4 regions of the Mesorhizobium erdmanii genome follow, and region 3 is predicted to be linked to each of the others. Evidence: riboswitches for the same ligand, from Rfam matches in the RefSeq annotation. Region 3 holds a riboswitch; each other region holds the start of a gene.
What was found. Region 3 has a riboswitch for cobalamin ahead of EB233_RS16725 (CbtB domain-containing protein). Riboswitches for the same ligand answer to the same signal wherever they lie in the genome.
Positions count from the first base shown of each region.

Region 1: it holds a riboswitch for cobalamin, as region 3 does, so the genes downstream of both, EB233_RS01995 (aromatic ring-hydroxylating oxygenase subunit alpha) here and EB233_RS16725 (CbtB domain-containing protein) in region 3, are expected to answer to the same signal.
Region 2: it holds a riboswitch for cobalamin, as region 3 does, so the genes downstream of both, metE (5-methyltetrahydropteroyltriglutamate--homocysteine S-methyltransferase) here and EB233_RS16725 (CbtB domain-containing protein) in region 3, are expected to answer to the same signal.
Region 4: it holds a riboswitch for cobalamin, as region 3 does, so the genes downstream of both, EB233_RS22605 (DUF1636 family protein) here and EB233_RS16725 (CbtB domain-containing protein) in region 3, are expected to answer to the same signal.

Region 1 covers NZ_CP033361.1:444,506-449,089, reverse strand. The annotation lists gene EB233_RS02005 (PqqD family peptide modification chaperone) at 1-94, opposite strand, end outside; gene EB233_RS02000 (FAD-binding oxidoreductase) at 230-1,324, opposite strand; gene EB233_RS01995 (aromatic ring-hydroxylating oxygenase subunit alpha) at 1,345-2,592, opposite strand; cobalamin riboswitch at 2,708-2,909, opposite strand; gene EB233_RS01990 (DUF680 domain-containing protein) at 3,405-3,605, shown strand; gene EB233_RS01985 (DUF680 domain-containing protein) at 3,677-3,880, shown strand; gene EB233_RS01980 (DUF680 domain-containing protein) at 3,948-4,184, shown strand; gene EB233_RS01975 (ABC transporter ATP-binding protein) at 4,262-4,584, opposite strand, start outside.
Region 2 covers NZ_CP033361.1:6,126,615-6,131,198, forward strand. The annotation lists gene EB233_RS29475 (cytochrome P450 family protein) at 1-351, shown strand, start outside; gene EB233_RS29480 (NAD-dependent succinate-semialdehyde dehydrogenase) at 670-2,127, shown strand; cobalamin riboswitch at 2,265-2,464, shown strand; gene metE (5-methyltetrahydropteroyltriglutamate--homocysteine S-methyltransferase) at 2,579-4,584, shown strand, end outside.
Region 3 covers NZ_CP033361.1:3,451,614-3,456,197, reverse strand. The annotation lists gene cobO (cob(I)yrinic acid a,c-diamide adenosyltransferase) at 1-463, opposite strand, end outside; gene cobU (bifunctional adenosylcobinamide kinase/adenosylcobinamide-phosphate guanylyltransferase) at 465-980, opposite strand; gene EB233_RS16730 (CbtA family protein) at 973-1,782, opposite strand; gene EB233_RS16725 (CbtB domain-containing protein) at 1,798-1,977, opposite strand; cobalamin riboswitch at 2,011-2,208, opposite strand; gene EB233_RS16720 (aromatic ring-hydroxylating oxygenase subunit alpha) at 2,340-3,509, shown strand; gene EB233_RS16715 (MFS transporter) at 3,513-4,584, opposite strand, start outside.
Region 4 covers NZ_CP033361.1:4,637,133-4,641,716, forward strand. The annotation lists gene EB233_RS22595 (ABC transporter substrate-binding protein) at 1-850, opposite strand, end outside; gene EB233_RS22600 (ABC transporter ATP-binding protein) at 912-1,700, opposite strand; gene EB233_RS22605 (DUF1636 family protein) at 1,697-2,095, opposite strand; cobalamin riboswitch at 2,188-2,392, opposite strand; gene EB233_RS22610 (substrate-binding domain-containing protein) at 2,765-3,733, opposite strand; gene EB233_RS22615 (ABC transporter permease) at 3,861-4,584, opposite strand, start outside.

The sequences.
Region 1 (4,584 bases), 3.0 Mb from region 3:
TGCCATTGGCAAGGTTGAGCACCACGGCCTCGCCATCGAAGGATTCGAAGACGATATCCCTGCTCGCAACCGCATAGGCGTCGCAATCACGCATCATTGTTGCCCCGCTTCGCGATCCCGCCCCTACCCGGGATCGCGTCCACTGACAACGCCTGTAAACGCTCGGTTCTTCGTTGGCAAGGTAACCGATGCCGTCGAGACGCCGGTCATCGATCAGGGTCTGAGCGGATTACGCCTCGATTTCGAGCGCCGACAGTGGCTTCGAGCAGCAGGCGAGGATGAAGCCGTCGTCGATCTCGTGATCGAGGATACCGCCATTGTGGCTCATCTCGACGGCGCCGGAGACTTTCTTCACCTTGCAGGTTCCGCATAGGCCGAATTCGCAGGCCGCCGGTATCCGCACGCCCGAGGCGCGCGCCGTCTGCAGCACGGTCTGGCCGGCGACGCATTCGGCGTCGACATCCGAAAGCGCGAAGCGGATCGCTGTCGCGGCTTCGACGGGAACAGTCACGCTGTCCGGCGCGGCGAACGGCGCCGGGACTTCCTCCACCGCGGGTGCGGCAAAGCTCTCCTGGTGGTATTTCGTCATGTCGAAGCCGGCGGCTTCCAGCATGCCGCGCACGGCGCGCATGAAGGGGTCCGGACCACAGCAGAAGATCTCGCGTTCGCGGAAATCGGGCGCCAGCAGCGGCAGCCGGATGGCATCGATCCGACCCATATGGCCGTACCAGCCCTCGCGGCTTGACCGTTCCTCGATCATGAAGCCGAGCGACAGGCCAGGCATATGGCCGCCGAGCAGTTCGAGCTCCTTGCGGAAGATGATCTCTTCGGCGCGCCGCGCGCAGTTGACGAAACCGACATCGGTCCATGGCGCGCAGTCGTTCAGCCAGCGCAGCATCGACATCATCGGCGTCACGCCGGAGCCGGCCGAGATGAACAGATATTTGGCCGCCGGGTGGCTGTGCAGCGAAAAGTCACCGCTCGGCCCGTAAGCCTTGACATGCGAGCCGGGCACCAGATGATCGAACATCCAGCGCGTGCCGATGCTGCCGGCCTGCGCCTTGACCGTCACCGCGATCGAAAATGGCCGCGATGGCGAGGACGAAAGCGTATAGGTGCGCATCAGCGGCCCATCGGATGTCGGCAGTTCCAGCGTCACGAACTGGCCCGGCTTGTAGCGGAACCAGGTCTGGTTGTCGGAGCGGAAGGTGAAGGTCCTGACGTCAGGCGCTTCGTCGCTGACGCCGATCACTTCCAGCACCTGCAGCCTGTCGTTCCAGGGCGCCATCTGGTCGAGATGGCGATAGAGGCCAAGATCCGTCATCGCATTCATCCCTCAACCTCTCAGGCCACACTGCGCAGGGCCGGCCGGCCATCGTCGGCAAGTCGCGGGCCGATGAAGCGGGCGTACCAGTCGACGAACTGGATCACACCGCCCTCATGCAACTCCGAATAGGGGCCGGGCTCATAGGCAGGCGACAGAATGCCGAAGGCATTTTCCTCGACGATGCGGCGGTCCTGGTCGTTGGTCTCGGTCCAGACATGGGTGAGTTCGGCAAGATCGTAGTCGACGCCTTCGACCGCATCCTTGTGGACCAGCCATTTCGTCGTCACCGCCGTTTCGGTGGCGCTGATCGGGAGTACGCGGAAGGTTACGGCATGGTCGATCAGGATATGGTTCCAGGTTGTCGGGTAGTGATAGTGCATCAACGTACCGATGCGGTCGGCGGAGACCGTGTCGGAGAGGTTCTTCTTCACCGCCCGCTTGCCGGTCATCGTGTAGCTGACCGCGTCACGCAGCAGCGGCGCGCGGGTGGCGCGGTATTGACCGGCGGGGTCGATGCGGAATTTGCTCGGCAAGCCGTCGGCCTCGCATTTGGCCCAGTGCGCCAGCATTTCCGGATCGCTGTCGGCGCCCTGCACGCCGGTCACCGTCGGAGCTTCCGGGAAGGTCTTGCACAGTTCCGGGTGATTGCCGGCGCAATGATAGCACTCGCGGTTGTTTTCCCAGACCAGCTTCCAGTTGCCCTTTTCGACGATCGTGCTCTCGAAAGCGATTTTTGCTTCATTCAAGCGGTGCGGCTTGAGATAGGGTTCGATCATCGCCCGCATCGGTGCGAAGTCGGCGGGCTCCTTGGCCAGGCAGATGAAGATATAGCCGGCCACGCTTTCGCAGGCGACCGGCTTCAGGCCGAACTGGCTCTTGTCGAACCCATCGGCCATCTGGCGGGCAAACAGCAGTTTTCCGTCAAGCTCATAGGTCCACTGGTGATAGGGGCAGACCAGTTTGGCGGCCATTCCCTTGTCGGTGTTGCAGACGCGGCTGCCGCGATGGCGGCACGAATTGTGGAAAGCGTTGATCTTGCCCTGCTGGTCGCGCACCAGCACGACCGGATAGTCGCCGATCTGCACGGTGATGAAGCTGCCGGGCTTCGGCAGTTCGCAATCATGGCCGATGAACAGCCAGTCGCGGTACCAGATCAGCTCCATGTCGAGCTTGAAGAAATCGGGATCCGTGTAGAAGGGCTGTTCAAGCGAGAATCCGTCCCTGCGGCCGCTCAAGAGCCTCAGCATGTCGTTGCGCGTATCCATGTCCTGTCCTCGTGTCTAAGGACTGACTATGGTGGTGATTGAGGAAGGATCGGGCGCGGGGCGGCAAAAGCCGGGCGTGCGCCATCCACCTCTTGACCGCCCACCGCGATCAGTCGAGTTCAAAAAATCGCGGGCTGGTTTCCGGGCTCTGGAGTTGTCCTTGCGGACGATCGCGACACCTTCCCAGGCTTTCGCCCAGTGGTCTCCCGTTGCGACTTGAACTCCACCACCGTTGCGGGGGCAGCGCCGGATTCTGACCGGCTTCCCAATTCTCCGCTCCATCGTCACGAAGCGGCACCTGAGATGACTTGATCTAATCACGACAGCGTTTGCGACATCGGCATGAAAGCGACATCGCATCCATGTGGCGCGACACGCATGCGCCCATGATCCGATCAAGAGGGCGGTCGCGAAAATCGTCTTGCTGCCGGCGGTGCCGGCTATCGAAGTCGCCCCCGGAACGGGAGCAAAACGGTTAACGGTTTCGAAAAGTGACTATTAGCAGATTCTAAAATCGAACCGAACGGTTCGTTTCTGTTGACGGTGCGTGCAGGACGGTGTGAACGCTGAGCTTCGGATACAGTTGGTGATCGCGCTGCTGCTTTTGCCTAAAAGTTTGATATCAAAAACAAAAACATCTGCGTTGGAAGGTCTTGGTACAATTTCAAGTGGTGGATTCTTGGTCCACACGGAACAACTTCGTGATTGGAAACGGCAGGCTGGCTCTCCCACATCGGGGCGGTCCGAACGACGCGATTTTTAATCCCAAGACACGCCGCTAGACGGACGGAAAAAATACTGGAGTACCCAAAATGAAAAAGATTGTTCTCACTGCCGCCGCCCTTCTGGCCATTTCCGGCAGCGCCTTCGCTGGTAGCGACCACTATGGTTCGAATGCCCCCGCAGCCACTGCTGCTGTCGACAGCTCGTACACCGCTTCGACCAAGAAGTCGGAACCAGCTGCCCAGACGCCTGCCACGGGTGCCGACCACAACCTCTTCGGCAACAACTAATTGCCGATCTCCAGCAGGCGGCGGGCTTGGCTCGCTGCCCTGGCGAACTCGAAGAATTCAGGAGACTTGAAATGAAAAAGATCATGCTTGCTGCCGCCGCCGTTCTGGCTATCTCCGGCAGCGCTTTCGCCGGTAGCGACAACTACGGCTCCAATGGCGCCAACCAGCCCGCTGCTACTTCGACCGACGGCTCGTACACGGCTTCGATCAAGAAGTCGGAGCCGGCTGTCCAGGCCCCTGCTCAGGGTGCCGACCGCAATCTCTTCGGCCGCTAACAGCCGATTCCGGGAGCTGCTGCTTGCGCCGTTGCTCCCGTGACACTCAAAATTCAGGAGACTTGAAATGAAGAAGATCATCCTTGCTGCCGCCGCCGTTCTGGCCATCTCCGGCAGCGCTTTCGCCGGCAGTGACAATTACGGCTCCAATGGCGCCAACCAGCCTGCCGCGACTTCGGTTGACAATTCGCGCACGGCTTCGATCCGTGAAAGCGGCTCGCCCGTCTACAAGCTGCTCAATTCGTCGGGCGACGTACAGAAGTCGGCACCCCAGGGCGCCGACCGGAACCTCTTCGGCCGCTAACAGCCAAAGTCGATTCTAAAAAAGAGCGGCGGGCATTGCCCGCCGCTCTTTTTTGCGTTGTCGACGCGACGCGCGCTTTAAGCCGCCTTTGCTTCCGCTTCATGCAGCGCGAAGGACCGCCCGTCGGTGTCGAAGATATGCAGGTCCTCGGCATTGGCGCTCAGCCGCAATGTCGAGCCGCGCTTGACCTCGACATTGCCTGGCAGCTTGGTCACCAGCGGCAGGTCGGCGCGACCGATGTCGACATAGACCAGCTGAACCTCGCCGAGCTGCTCGACATAGTCGACCGTTCCCTCGAACAGGTAATCCGCACCGGTGGCGACCATCAGGTCCTCCGGCCGCACGCCGAAACTTACCGCCGCACCCTTGGACGAGGCCGGCGTCGCAATCGGCACCGTTG
Region 2 (4,584 bases), 2.7 Mb from region 3:
CGCTATGCCACCCAGGACGTGGAGATCGACGGATGCATGGTCCGCCGCGGCGATGCCGTCCTGATGGCGTTCCATGCGGCGAACCGGGACGAAAAGGCCTTCGGTCCCGGCGCCGACAGGTTCGATGTCACCCGGCGGCACAACCCGCATCTGTCGTTCGGCGAGGGGCCGCATGCCTGCCTGGGCGCTGCGCTGGCGCGCCTGGAATTGCGCTGCGCCTTCCCCGCACTGTTCGGGCGGCTGGAGGATCTGGCGCTGACCATCGCCCCGGAGGACGTCGTCTACATGCCGTCTTACATCATTCGCTGCCCGCAGCGCCTGCCGGTCACCTTCCGGCCTTCCAGCGCTTAGAGAGTGCGGCATTCACCCCGGATTCACTGATTGCGAGCGGAAGACTCGACCAGTTGATTTGCCTGAGAAGCAGGCGCTCGCCGCGGTACCTGATGTCATCCCGAAGCTCGGGCAATGAGCGTCGGTCGCATACGCCCTGCCCCAGACCTCGCTTCAGCTGGCTTTTGCCGGTATCGGACGCGGCGAGCCCGAATTCTCTACCAGCCGTATGGTCGAGGCCCTTTAAAGAACCCGCAGGTGCGGAGTACAAACCGAGGCCTGCCGACTTACGTGTCCGCTGTGTTTGAGAGGAATTTAGTATTGCCCCTGTGCCTGCCGATGATCCGCCACCTGAAATCCCCTGACCTGTTTCGCGCCATCGATCGCCTGCCGGCGCTCGGCATGCCGGTTAGCCAGCGGACATTCGAGGTCCTCAACCCATCGAGCAGCGAAATGCTGGCAATACTTCCGGACATGGGTGTGGAGGAGACACGCGCTGCGGTCGACAAGGCCTACGTAGCGCAGCCTGGATGGGCGGGGCTGACCGCCCGAGAACGCAGTGACGTTCTGTGGCGCTGGCATCAGCTCATCATCGACCACGCCGATGACCTTGCCGCGATAGTGACCGCGGAAATGGGCAAACCCCTTGCCGAGGCCAAGTCGGAATTGTCGCATGCGGCGGCCTACCTGCAATGGTACGCCGAAGAAGCCAATCGCATCTATGGCGAGACGATCCCCGCACCCTCGACAGACCGTCGCATGCTGGTCATCAAGCAGCCGATCGGTGTGGTCGGCACGATTACCCCATGGAATTTCCCGGCGTCGATGGTGGCGCGCAAGATCTCGCCGGCCCTGGCGGCCGGCTGCGCGATCGTGCTCAAACCTGCTGAACAGACGCCGCTCGTGGCAGGTGCAATGTTTGCCCTCGCGCAGCAGGCCGGCTTTCCCGACGGCGTCATCAACCTGGTCTATGCGTGCGAAGGTGATGCCGTTGGACGCGAACTCTGCTCCAATCCCAAGGTTCGAAAGATCAGCGTTACGGGCTCGACCGAGGTTGGCCGGCTGCTCATGCGCCAGTGCTCCGAACAGATCAAGAAGGTCAGCCTCGAGCTCGGCGGCAATGCCCCTTTCATTGTGTTCGACGACGCTGACATTGACGCCGCGGTTGACGGCGCAATCCAGGCGAAGTTCCGCAACGGCGGCCAAACTTGCGTTTCGGCAAACCGTCTTTACGTCCAATCGAGCGTTCACGATGAGTTCGTCGAGAAGTTCGTGGAGAAAGTCCGGCACTTGTCGGTCGGCGACGGCTTCGCTGCCGGAGTGGACATCGGACCGCTCATCGACAGGCATGCTCTGGCCAAGATCGAGTCGCACATCGCAGATGCCGTTGCCAAGGGTGGGGCTATTCGATGCGGGGCCGAACGTATCGGCAAGGATGGCACCTTCTTCAAGCCCACAGTGCTTACCGAAATTTCCAGCATCATGGCGGTTGCGCAAGAGGAGACTTTCGGGCCGCTGGCGCCAATCATTCGCTTCCACGATGCCGATCAGGTTGTGCGTGAGGCCAACGACACGATCTACGGCCTCGCCGCCTATTTCTATGCCTCGAACCTCAAGCGTGTCTGGCGCGTGGCCGAGGCATTGGAATATGGCATGGTTGGCATCAACACGGGTCGTATGTCTTCGGAAGCAGCGCCCTTTGGCGGCATGAAGCAGTCGGGCATCGGGCGGGAGGGTTCTCGCCATGGCCTCGAGGACTACCTCGAAATGAAATACCTCTGCATGGGTGGGATTTGAAGCTTCTGCCTGCACGCTCGCAAGATCCGGCAATTCAGCGGGCGTGCTGAGCACCAGGCTACGGGGCAACTGGTGAGCGTTTCGCATAATCACATAGACATCTCGTTATATGGTATTGACAAGGAGCGAAGCGGCTGTGATTGTGCGCATGTCATGGTTCTCCGCGCGGCACTGCCGTAGCGGAGCTAAGAGGGAAGCCGGTGCGACACCGGCGCTGCCCCCGCAACTGTTAGCGGCGAGCCAAGCCCATTGATGTCACTGAGGCGAACGGCCTCGGGAAGACGGGCGCAGGCTTTGACCCGCGAGCCAGGAGACCTGCCACGACCAACAACGTCCACGGGCGGGGTGTCTGGTGGTCGCGGCAGCTCGGCTTCGTGCCGCCTGCTCGCGCGTTCCTTGTCCCCCGCCCCAACCATCGGGGTATGGCATGACTGTCTCTCAACAAATTCCTGTGGCAACGCTCGGCGTGCCGCGTATCGGTCGACGGCGGGGACTGAAATTCGCGCTTGAAAACTACTGGTCCGGAAAATCTCCCGCTGCCGACCTGCTCGCGACGTCGAAGGCGCTACGCGCCGCCAGCTGGAGGGAGCAGCACGATCGCGGCGTGTCGAAAATCCCGTCCAACGATTTCTCGCTTTATGACCATGTGCTCGACACCGTCGCCATGGTCGGCGCCGTGCCGGCACGATACACCTGGACTGACGGCGAGGTCCCACTCGATACCTATTTCGCCATGGCGCGCGGCAACCAAGGTCAGGCCGCTGATTGTGGACATGCCGGTGACGAGCATGCGGCCAATGGGCATGGCCTTGCGGCGATGGAAATGACCAAATGGTTCGACACCAACTATCACTACATTGTGCCGGAACTCAGGGACGACCAGAGCTTTGCCCTCTCGTCGGCGAAACCGGTCGATCATTTCCTTGAGGCCAAGGCCCTCGGCATCCACACGCGCCCGGTCCTGCTTGGACCGGTTAGCTTTCTCAAGTTGGCGAAGTCACCTGAGGAAGGTTTCAACCCTATCGCCCTCCTGCCACGGCTGCTGCCCGTCTACGAGGAGCTCCTGCGGAGGCTGAAGCTCGCGGGAGCCGATTGGGTGCAGATCGATGAGCCGGCGCTCGTGGTCGATCTGGTTCCCAACGAACGGGATGCGCTCCAATTCGCCTACTGCCGGCTGTCAAAAGCAGCACCGGAGTTGAAGATCATGGTCGCTACCTATTTCGGATCGCTGGGAGACAATCTCGAGACCGCAATTTCTCTGCCCGTGGCGGGACTGCACGTCGACCTCGTGCGCGCTCCAGAGCAGTTGGAGACCGTCGGCCGGCTCGCGCAGAAGGAACTTGTGCTCTCGCTCGGGCTGATCGACGGGCGCAACGTCTGGCGCGCGAATCTGCCTGCCATACTTGACCGCGTCAAGCCGATCGTCGCCGGCTGGCCGCTGGACCGCGTGGAGATCGCCCCGTCCTGCTCGATGCTGCATGTGCCGATCGACCTGGACATGGAGACGGCACTCGATGCGGATGTGAAGTCGTGGCTCGCCTTCGCGGCGCAAAAGACCGACGAGCTGGTCGTGCTCGCCCGTGCCCTGGCCGAAGGCCGGGACGCGGTCGCCGCCGAACTGGAGGCGTCGGCTGAGGCTGCCGCCGTTCGCGCGACATCCGCGAAGGTGCATGATCCGCTCGTCGAAGGCCGGGTCGCCGGCATCAACGTCGGCATGACGCGCCGCAAGAGTGCATTCACCGTGCGCTCCAAGCTTCAGGCCGACACGTTTGGCTTGCCCTCCTTCCCCACCACGACGATCGGCTCCTTCCCGCAAACAGCCGAGGTTCGCAAGGCGCGGGCAGCTCATGCCAAGGGCAAGCTGAGTTACGTCGACTATGAGGCGTTCCTGAAGAAAGAGATAGAAGCCGCCGTTCGCTGGCAAGAAGAGATCGGACTCGACGTGCTGGTCCACGGCGAATTCGAGCGCAACGATATGGTGCAGTATTTCGCCGAGCAGCTCCGCGGCTTCGCCTTCACGCAACACGGGTGGGTGCAGAGCTATGGCTCGCGCTTTGTGCGACCCCCGATCATCATTGGAGATGTGTCGCGACAAAATCCGATGACACTAAACTGGTGGCGATATGCCCAGTCGATGACGCCGAAGCCGGTGAAGGGCATGCTTACCGGCCCGGTGACGATCCTCAACTGGTCCTTCGTCCGAGACGACCTTCCCCGCTCAGCCGTCTGCCGACAGGTCGCGCTCGCCATTCGCGACGAAGTGAGCGACCTCGAAAAGGCCGGCGCCAGGATGATCCAGATCGACGAAGCCGCACTGCGCGAGGGCTTGCCGCTGCGCGAGGCCGACTGGCAGGCCTATCTCGACTGGGCCGTCGAATGCTTCCGGCTGGCTTCAACGGCGGTCGGCGATGCGACCCAGATCCACACCCATATGTGCTACTCCGAGTTCGGCGATAT
Region 3 (4,584 bases):
TGTCGAGATCGAGATAATCGTAGCGCAGGGCGATGTTGAGCTCGTCGAGCACGACGAGGCTGATCGAGGGGTCGGCGATCAGCTCCAGCGCCTTGGCCCAGGCAGCTTCCGCCGCCGCGATGTCGCGCTTCAGATCCTGCGTCTCCCAGGTAAAACCCTCGCCCATCGCATGCCAGACGACACGGTCGCCGAAGGCAGCAAACGCATCCTTCTCGCCCGTATGCCACTTGCCCTTGATGAACTGGACGACGCCGACACGCTTGCCGTAGCCGAGCATGCGAAGCGCGAGGCCGAAGGCGGCAGTGGTCTTGCCCTTGCCGGGTCCGGTGTTGACGATGAGCAGCCCTTTTTCGATCGTCTTGGCCGCCACCTCGGCGTCCTGCACCGCCTTGCGCTTGGCCATCTTGGCGCGGTGGCGCTCTTCGTCCCGGTCTTCTGTGGGCTCGTTGTCCAGGTCGGTCATCTCATTTCACCTTGAGCGGCAGTCCCGCCACCATCAGCAGCACCGTGTCGGCAATCGCCGCAATCTGCTGGTTGAGCCGTCCGGCGTCATCGCGAAAACGGCGCGCCAGCGCATTGTCAGGCACGATGCCTTGCCCGACCTCGTTGGAGACAACGAACCAAGGCCCGCGCGTCCGCGACAGCACATCCGCCAGCCGCCGGCACTCGGCGCCAACGTCGTGATCGGCCAGCATGTGATTGGTCAGCCACAGCGTCAGGCAGTCGACCAGCACCGGCTGGTTGTCGGGCAAGGCCTCGAGCGCGCCGGCAAGGTCTAGCGGTGCGTCGATGGTCGTCCAGCCCTCGCCACGCCGCGAGCGGTGCAATGCGATACGCTCACGCATCTCGTCGTCATAGGCTTGGGCCGTGGCGATATAGGTCCAGGGCGACGCCAACGCCGTCGCCAGGGCTTCGGCATGCGCGCTCTTGCCGGAGCGCGCACCGCCGACGATGAAGGTCAGCTTGCCTTGATCAGGCAAAGCTGTCGCGCAGGCTGGTCGCGCTGCCGGTGAAGCGTCCGCGTACCACGCCGACGACAGCGCCAAGCACCAGCCAGAACACCAGATTGGTCACGGTCACCGCCACCACGAACTGGTGGTGCAAGCCTTCCGGGATCGGCGTCTCGAAGCTGTCCGGCTGCGGCGCGCCGACGATGTGCGGGGCAACGATCAGCGCCACGCCGAGAATGGCCAGCGGCAGCGACTTGCGGAACGCGATCAGGCCGAGCCCGATGGCGGTCGCGACGACGGTTGCCACCCACCAGATCTGTCGCTGCGTCAGGTCGGCGGCAGGCATGGCCGGCAGTTCCGGCGGCAGGCCGAGCCCAGGCGCCAGCGTGAACACGGCAAAGCCGGCCAGCCCCCAAAACACGCCCTGGCGCCAATTGCCGATGCCGCCGGCGAATTCCGAAACCGCGACCAGGATCAATGCGAAGCCGATGCCCGTGACGACGTTGGAGACGACGTTGAACGCAAAGCGCTCGAAGCCGTCGGCCGGCGCCCAGCCCTCGTCTTCGGCCGGAGCGGCAGCTTCGGCCGGTGCCGGCGTGGCAGTGCTCATGGTATTTGATGCCGCCGGTGCGGCGGAGCTCATTGCGTTGCCGCTGGCGGCATCAGCCGGCGCCGCGGCGTGTTCATGCTTGTGGCCGCCTTCAGCCTGTTCGTAGACTTCCGCCTTGAGGATCAGCGGCACGGTGGCATAGGCCTGCATGCAGGCAAGAGCGACGCCGGCCACGAGCCCTGCGATCGCCGCGATGAACACGACGTTGCGAAACAGATTCATGATGTCAGACCCTCGTCAGTGGCAGGGAAACGCCATCGAATGCCGGTTGTCATGACCGGCATTGTGGACCGCATCGATATGCGAGAAGCCGACAAAGCCGATGATGAACGTGCCGAGCAGCGCGGCGAGCGCCAGCTGCATGAAGCGCGACTGCGAGGAGACGGAAGCGCCGAGGGAGACGGAAGCGGTATTCATGTCTTGTCCTTTCACCCTCCACCCGAGGGCCTGTCAGTTTTGCCGTCGTCGGCAGGTCTCCTGGCTCACGGATCAGCGCCCTTCTCCACCTTCCCGAAGACGAGTCTTCAGTGGCATATGGAGAGGACTACCGCACACAGTTGCGGGGGCAGCCGCGGCATTGGGCAAGACTTTTGCCCGCACCACATTCCCTCTTGGCTCCAAAGTGGAACCGACGACCGGATGACTATAGGGAAAATCACGAGACGCGGCAAACCAAATTCCGCCGGCGAACAGCGAGATTGCGCCATGCCGTCTCCAGGCACGACAATTGACAATTCGCCCGGCCAGGTGTCGGCTGGCGCCTTCACAGGAAGCCAGCCATGCATCCCACTGCCAGCGAGCGCGATCCCTATAATGGCCTGACCCAGGCCGAACCGACCCTGCCCTCATCTGCCTATTGGGACGGTGCGAGCTACCAGCGCGACCTCGATGCCATCTGGTACAAGAGCTGGCTGCTCGTCTGCCGAGAGGCCGATCTGGCCCAGCCGCTGGCCTTCCGCCGATTCCGCATCGGTACGCAGGACATTGTCGTGCTGCGTGACGACACCGGCGAACTGCGCGCCTTCCACAACACCTGCCGCCATCGCGGCTCGCAGCTTTGCCAGGAAAGCGAGGGCCGGCTGAAGGCGCGGCTGATCACGTGCCCCTATCATGCCTGGTCCTATTCGCTGCGCGGCGACCTCGTGCGGGTGCCGTCGAAATCGCTGCCGGACGGCTTCGACAAATCAGACCATCCGCTCTACCGCGTCGCGCTCTCGGTCTGGCGCGGCTTCGTGTTCATCAATCTGCAGGAGGGCGCGGCGGGCTCCGCGCAGGCATCCTTCGACCCCACCTCCGGCAATCTCGGCAACTGGCCGCTGGAAACGCTGGTGACCGGCCATGTGCTGCGCAAGGTGATGCACTGCAATTGGAAGATATTTTGGGAAAACTTCAACGAGTGCCTGCACTGTCCGGGCGTCCACAAGGACCTGTCGCGGCTGGTGCCGATCTATGGCCGCGGCCTGATGAGCCGGCATGACGACCCCGAATGGACGCGCCACGCCGACAATGACGCGCCCGAGTTTTCCGGCGGCCTGCGCGCCGGGGCCGAGACCTGGTCGCGCGACGGCCAGACGCATGGGCCGGTCTTTCCGGGGCTGACACCAACCGAACGCGCCTCCGGCCAGACCTACGCCACCAGCCTGCCCTCGATGTTCATCGTTGGTCATGTCGACTATGTCAGGACCGTGCGCCTGGTGCCGCTCGACCCCGAACAGACGGAGCTTGTCGCCGAATGGCTGTTCGCGCCCGAGGCGCTGGCCACGACCGACATCGACAATATCGTCGCCTTCGGCACACAGGTGCTGGAAGAGGATGCAGCGATCTGCGAGGTCAACCAGAGGGGCCTGCGTTCGATGCGGCACGAAGCCGGCGTGCTGATGCCCGAGGAATATGAGCTGCACCGCTTCCACAATTGGGTGCGCGAAGGGCATGCGACGCTTTCGCCGTGATCCTCACAGCGACTTCGGCAGATACCGCCATGTCACGAAGCCGCATACGGCCGCCAGCAGGCCGAGCGTGACGAACACCGAGCCCAGGCCGAAGAAGATCAGCACGACGGAGTAGACCAGCGGCGGGGTCAGCTCGGAAAAATCGAGATAGGTGCGGTAGACCGCCGCCATCTGCGCCCGTTCATAGGAGCGCACCGAGCGCATGAAGGCGGTCGAACCCAGCGCGTCGAGCGCGATGGTGAAGAACGCGCCGCCAAGCAGGAAAGCCCCGGTCAGCAACGGTGCGCTCGCTCCCACCGTGCCCGCGGCCAGCAGCATTGCCGACATGGCGAAATAGGCAAATGTCATGGTGCGGCGGCCGCCGAAGCGCTTCCCGGCCTTGCCCCAGAAGATGGCCATGAACAAAAGCGCGTTGCCGGCCGAGACCAGCAGGCCGCCGGCCAGCTTGCCCTCGCCCGTGATGACCATGAACAGTGGCCCGTAGACGAAGAAGGTCGTCCAGAAGCAGGAGCGCCCGAAGGCGATCAGCCAGGCCAGCCTCAATCTGGGCTGTGCGATGAAGCGACCGATATTGGCGAGCGGATTGGCCGGCCGGGTCTTGCCTGGCCGTATCGACTGGTTGTCGCCCAGCCGATAGGTCCAGAACAGCGCCAGCAGGGCCAGCGCGAAAACCGCCACCGCACCATGCGCGGCGTAGATGCCGAAGCGCGTGTAGAGGAAGATGCCGAGCGTCGGCCCGCCGGTCCAGGCGAGCATCGACCACGCCATGCGCAGCGATTCGGCCTGCATGAAGTCGGTCTTGCGGATGTGGTCCATGATGTAGAGGTTGAGCGTGATCGACAGCGCGCTGGCGCCCATCACCCGGCACAACATGCCCGCCAATTGTCCGGCAAGCGTATGGGTGACGAAGAACAGCGAGCCGATGGCGAGCAGGCAGGCGCCGGCGGTATAGACCCAGCGCCGGGCAAAGCGGCGGATCAGCAGCGGCATGAATAAGGTCACAGACAGGCCGAGCAGCGCCACGATCGTGTAGAGGATCGAGACGATCTGCTCGTTATGCAGGATCTCGTAGGCC
Region 4 (4,584 bases), 1.2 Mb from region 3:
GCTCGTTCTTGACCGCGTCCGTCTCTTTCATGGCCGGATGGACCTTAAGGAAATCGAGCAGTTTCTTGTAGCCGCCGCCATCCTGGTAATCGAGCAGGATGAGGAATTGCGGATTGCGCGACGCCACGGTTTCCCAATCCGTATTGCCCCAGCTCGTTTCCATGTCGGCCATGATGTTGTCGCCGCCGGCAGCAGCTATCATGGCGCTCGGGATGGCGAATTTTCCTGATGTGAACGGCTTGTCCTCGCCGGAATCATAGAGGAAAACGCGCGTCCCCTTGGCGCTGCCAACTTTCGCGGTGATCTTGGCCAATTGTGCCTTCCAGCCGGAGACGAGCCTTTCCGCGTCCGCCTCCTTGCCGAAGATCTTGCCCAGCTTTTCGACGTCGCCATAGAGCAGATCCATGGAGGCGGCCGGGCGGTTCTTGTCAAGATGGACGCAGCTTTCGGACAGCACCAGCGTCTTGATGCCGTACGGGGCGAGCGTGTCGGGGGTCACGTCGCCGCCGGGCTTCATGCCGTAGTACCAGCCGGCGAAGAAGAAATCGGGCTCGACCGCGACGAGGTTTTCGAGCGTTGGGTATTTTGGCGCCAGCTCGGGGATCGAGCCCTGCTCGGCCTTGAATTCGGGGCCGACCTTGTACCATCCGGTGATACCGGTCAGGCCAACGATCGACTGCTGCAGCTTCAGCGCGAAGGCCATCTCGGCCATGTTTAGGTCATGGATGACGGCGCGCTTGGGCGGAGCCTCGAAGGTCAGCGGTTTGCCGCAGCTGTCGACGGTGACCGGGAAAGCAAAGGCTACCGAGGCCAGCAGCGAGAAGACGAGCGACAGTGCGAGACGTTTCACAGGTTTTGCTCCTTGGTTGAACGATGTCGAATGAAGGAAGGGTTCGATCAAGAAAGCTCGATCAGGAAGGCGGCGCGGCGCGGTTCGGGACATCGAAGACCGTGAGTTCCCGGTCCTCGGTGGGGTGACGCAGGCGAAACACGTCGACGCCGAAAATCTCGCGGATCAACTGTTGGGTCAGCGCTTCGCGCGGCGCGGCGAGCGCTTGCAGACGGGCATGGTTCAATACCGCCACCCTGGTGGCGAACGGTGCGACAAGGGCCAGATCGTGCAGGACCGCGATGACCGTCATGCCGAAGCCAGCCACGAGTTCGAGCAGCTCGGCGCGGGCACGTGGGTCGAGATGGTTGGTCGGCTCGTCGAGGAACAGCACTTTCGGCTGCTGTGCGATGGCGCGCGCCAACTGGGCGCGTTGGCGTTCGCCGCCCGACAGCGAACCGATGGTGCGGCCAAGCAGCGGCAACAGGCCGGTCCGGCGCAGCGCGTCGACGACGATATCGCGCTCCTCGCTCCTGCGCCTCAAGCCGGCATGCGGAACGCGGCCAAGCTCGACATAGTCGATCACCGCCAGCCGCGGATCCGGCTGGTCGGTCTGGCCGACGACGGCAATGCACAAAGCCCGCTCGGCGGTCGAGATCCTGTCCAGGCGTCGCCCGCCAAGCTTCACCTCGCCCGAACTTGGCCTGAGCATGCCCGACAGCATGCGCAGCAGGGTGGTCTTGCCGGCGCCATTGGGACCGATGATGGCAAGACGATCGCCTGACGCCACCGACAGGCTGACCGCATGGACCAAGTCCCGGCCATTCGCGATCGCGCAGAGGTCGCGGGCTTCGAGGAGTGCAGTTGTCATCGACGGTCACCTGCAAGCTTGCCCGGCGCCGGGATGCGGGCCAGCGTCTTGCCGGCCAGCCGCGGCGGACGTTGCCCGGAATTGCACCAGCCGTCGGCGAGCGAGGCGTAGAGCCTGGCAAATCGCACCAGATCGCCGGCGTCGGCTTCGGCGTCGATGGACCCGAAAAGATAAGACGCCTTGCCCGGCGCCTGGAATGCCACCGTCAGCGGGCTCGCACAACCCGCCATGCATTCGACGCCTTCGATCGTGAAGCCATACGCCAAGGCGGGCTCGTGGCGGGCCGAAAACCGGGACCGCAAATCGGCGCACAGGCTTGCGCCCGACTTGATGCCGGTCGGGATGTCACGGCAAAGCGTGCACACGATGATGCGATGATCGATGGCGCCGTCCAACTTTCCGTCACTTTCCAAAACTGGCGACGGAAGGATGTTGGCGAGCCGGCCGACAAGACCGACGTCCACGTCTCCTCCCGGCACACCCCGTCCGGTCAACTCAGTGATGGCAGGTCTCCTGGCTCGCGGGTCTCAGCGCAATCCTGCCTTCCCAGCCTTGCCGGCCAGTGGCATGTCGGATCTTGCTCACCGCTTACAGTTGCGGGGGCAGCCACGGTCTCGATCCCTCGGGGTCTCACCGTGTTCCCTTTTCACCCCGTGCCTTTCGGCGCGGGGACCATCACCCGAGCATCGTAGATTTCCGCCGATCGCGCCGCAACGGTTTTCTGCTCCGACCCTCAACACGTCCGCAAGATCAGCAAATTTTGTTATGGTATAACATACCAGAGCAAACGGCGGTGTCAATCCCGGCATCGCAGGCGGTCATCGAAACGTCGGCAGATTTTTAAGAAGGCCGATCGGGATTTCGGAGATCGAAAGGCCGAAGCCGCCAGGGTGGATCGGGCGGATGCATCTCCCAAGGCCGTAAAACTCGACAATGCCGCCCAAAGCAGCGGCGTGCCGCGCTTTCATGCGATGCGGACTTTCGGCGCCGCCAGCGGCTACTCGGTGATGGGCGGAGTTCGAGTGAACCCCGCCCCGAATCGCATAGCTGAAGGGCAGCCGCGCCTACTTGCCTGACATCTGCTTGGCGTTTTCAGCCGTGATCGCAGTGGTGTCGACGGTGACCGTCGGATCCACCGACGAGGCGCAATCGAGCAGAATCTTCTTCGACATCTCGATCGCTTCCTTGGCACCGGTCGGATAGGTGAAGGTCGCCGCCCAGTCACCTTTTGCAACAGCCTCGATGCCGCCGGCCGGCCCCGGCAGGCCGTCCGTGCCGATGATCTTGACCTGCTTGCCCGCCCCCTTGGCGGCAAGCAGCGCGCCTGCCGCCATCATGTCGTTCGAGGCGTAGAGCACCTTGATATCAGGATGCGCCTGGAGCATCGCCGAGAAGGCGGTCTGGGCTTTATCCGGCACCCAGTCGGCAGCCTGCTCGGCCACCACCTGTATCTTGGCATTTTCCTTGACGCCGTCCTTGAAGCCGTTCAGCCGCTCGACTGCCGGGGTGGAACTCGGCAGCCCTTCCAACACGGCTGCTTCGCCACCTTCGGGCAACAAGGTCTTGGCGGTATATTTGCCTGCCTCGAGCGCGATCTTGTAATTGTCGCCGCCGATGAAGGCGGTGTAGTCCTTGCCGGGATCGCCAACGGTCTTGCGGTCGAGTTCGATGACCGGAATGCCGGCATCCATGGCGCGCTTCACAGCCGGCGTCAGCGGCGCTGCCTCGAAGGGCGAGATCAGCAAGATGTCGACCTTCTGGGTGATGAAATTGTCGACCTGCGAGGTCTGCGTGTTGACGTTGCCGGCGCCGTCGGCGATCTGCAGCGTGAAGCCGGGCACTTCCTTGGCCGCCGCGGTCAGCTCGTCATTGACGTGCTGGCGGTAGGGTTCGGCATTGTTGGCCTGCGAGAAGCCGATGATGAACTGGCCGTCCTTGGCGCAGGCTTTCACCAGTGGCTCGGCCGCATAGGCAGTGCCGGCAACGCATAGGCACGAGCCTGCCAGAAGCACGCTTCTGAAAATCGTTTTCATTACTCACTCTCCTCCTCGTCTGGCCGGGGGCCGGACATTTGGTTGACGTCAACATTGCCGTCTCTCCTCCTGTTTGTTGATCCATGTCGTTGTCGCAAAACCGATTTCACTTTTTGCGCGGCATGCATCAACGGCCCAAACCCTCGCGGCGGCGAACGAGGGATTGAAGCACTGCCGCCAGAACGATGATCGCGGCTGTCGCGAGCAGTTGCATGGCGGGCGTGATGTTGTTGAGCTGCAGGATGTTGGCGAGCGCGCCCAGCATGATGGTGCCGGCAACGGTGCCGACCATCGAGCCGGCGCCGCCGAACAGGCTGGTGCCACCAATGACCACGGCGGCGATTGCCGTCAGCTCATAGCCCATGCCGTCATTGGCGCTGCCGAAATTGAACTGGCCGGCATGCACGATGCCTGCCAGCGCCGCGGCAAAGCCGGTGATGGCATAGACCGATATCTTCACCATGGAGACGGGCACGCCGGAGATGCGTGCGGCGCGCTCATTGCCGCCGACGGCGAAAACGTAGCGGCCGAAGCGCGTGGTGTTGAGCACGATGGTGGCGATGGCAGCAAAGACGACGAAGACCAGGGTCGCCACCGGCACGGTGTTGTTGAAGAGCCGCTCCCCGAGCACCGCGAACACCGGCGGCGCCAGGCCCGGCCCCTCGCCATAGGAAATGTTGATGTATTGGTTGCCGGAGACGACCAGCGCCAGACCGCGCGCCGCCTGCAGGCCGGCCAGCGTGACGATGAACGGTTCCAGCCTGAAACGAGTCGAAATGGTGCCCTGGATGGCGCCAAAGACGATGCCCATGACGAGCACCGCGAGGATGGTCGGGATGAGGCCGAAGCCG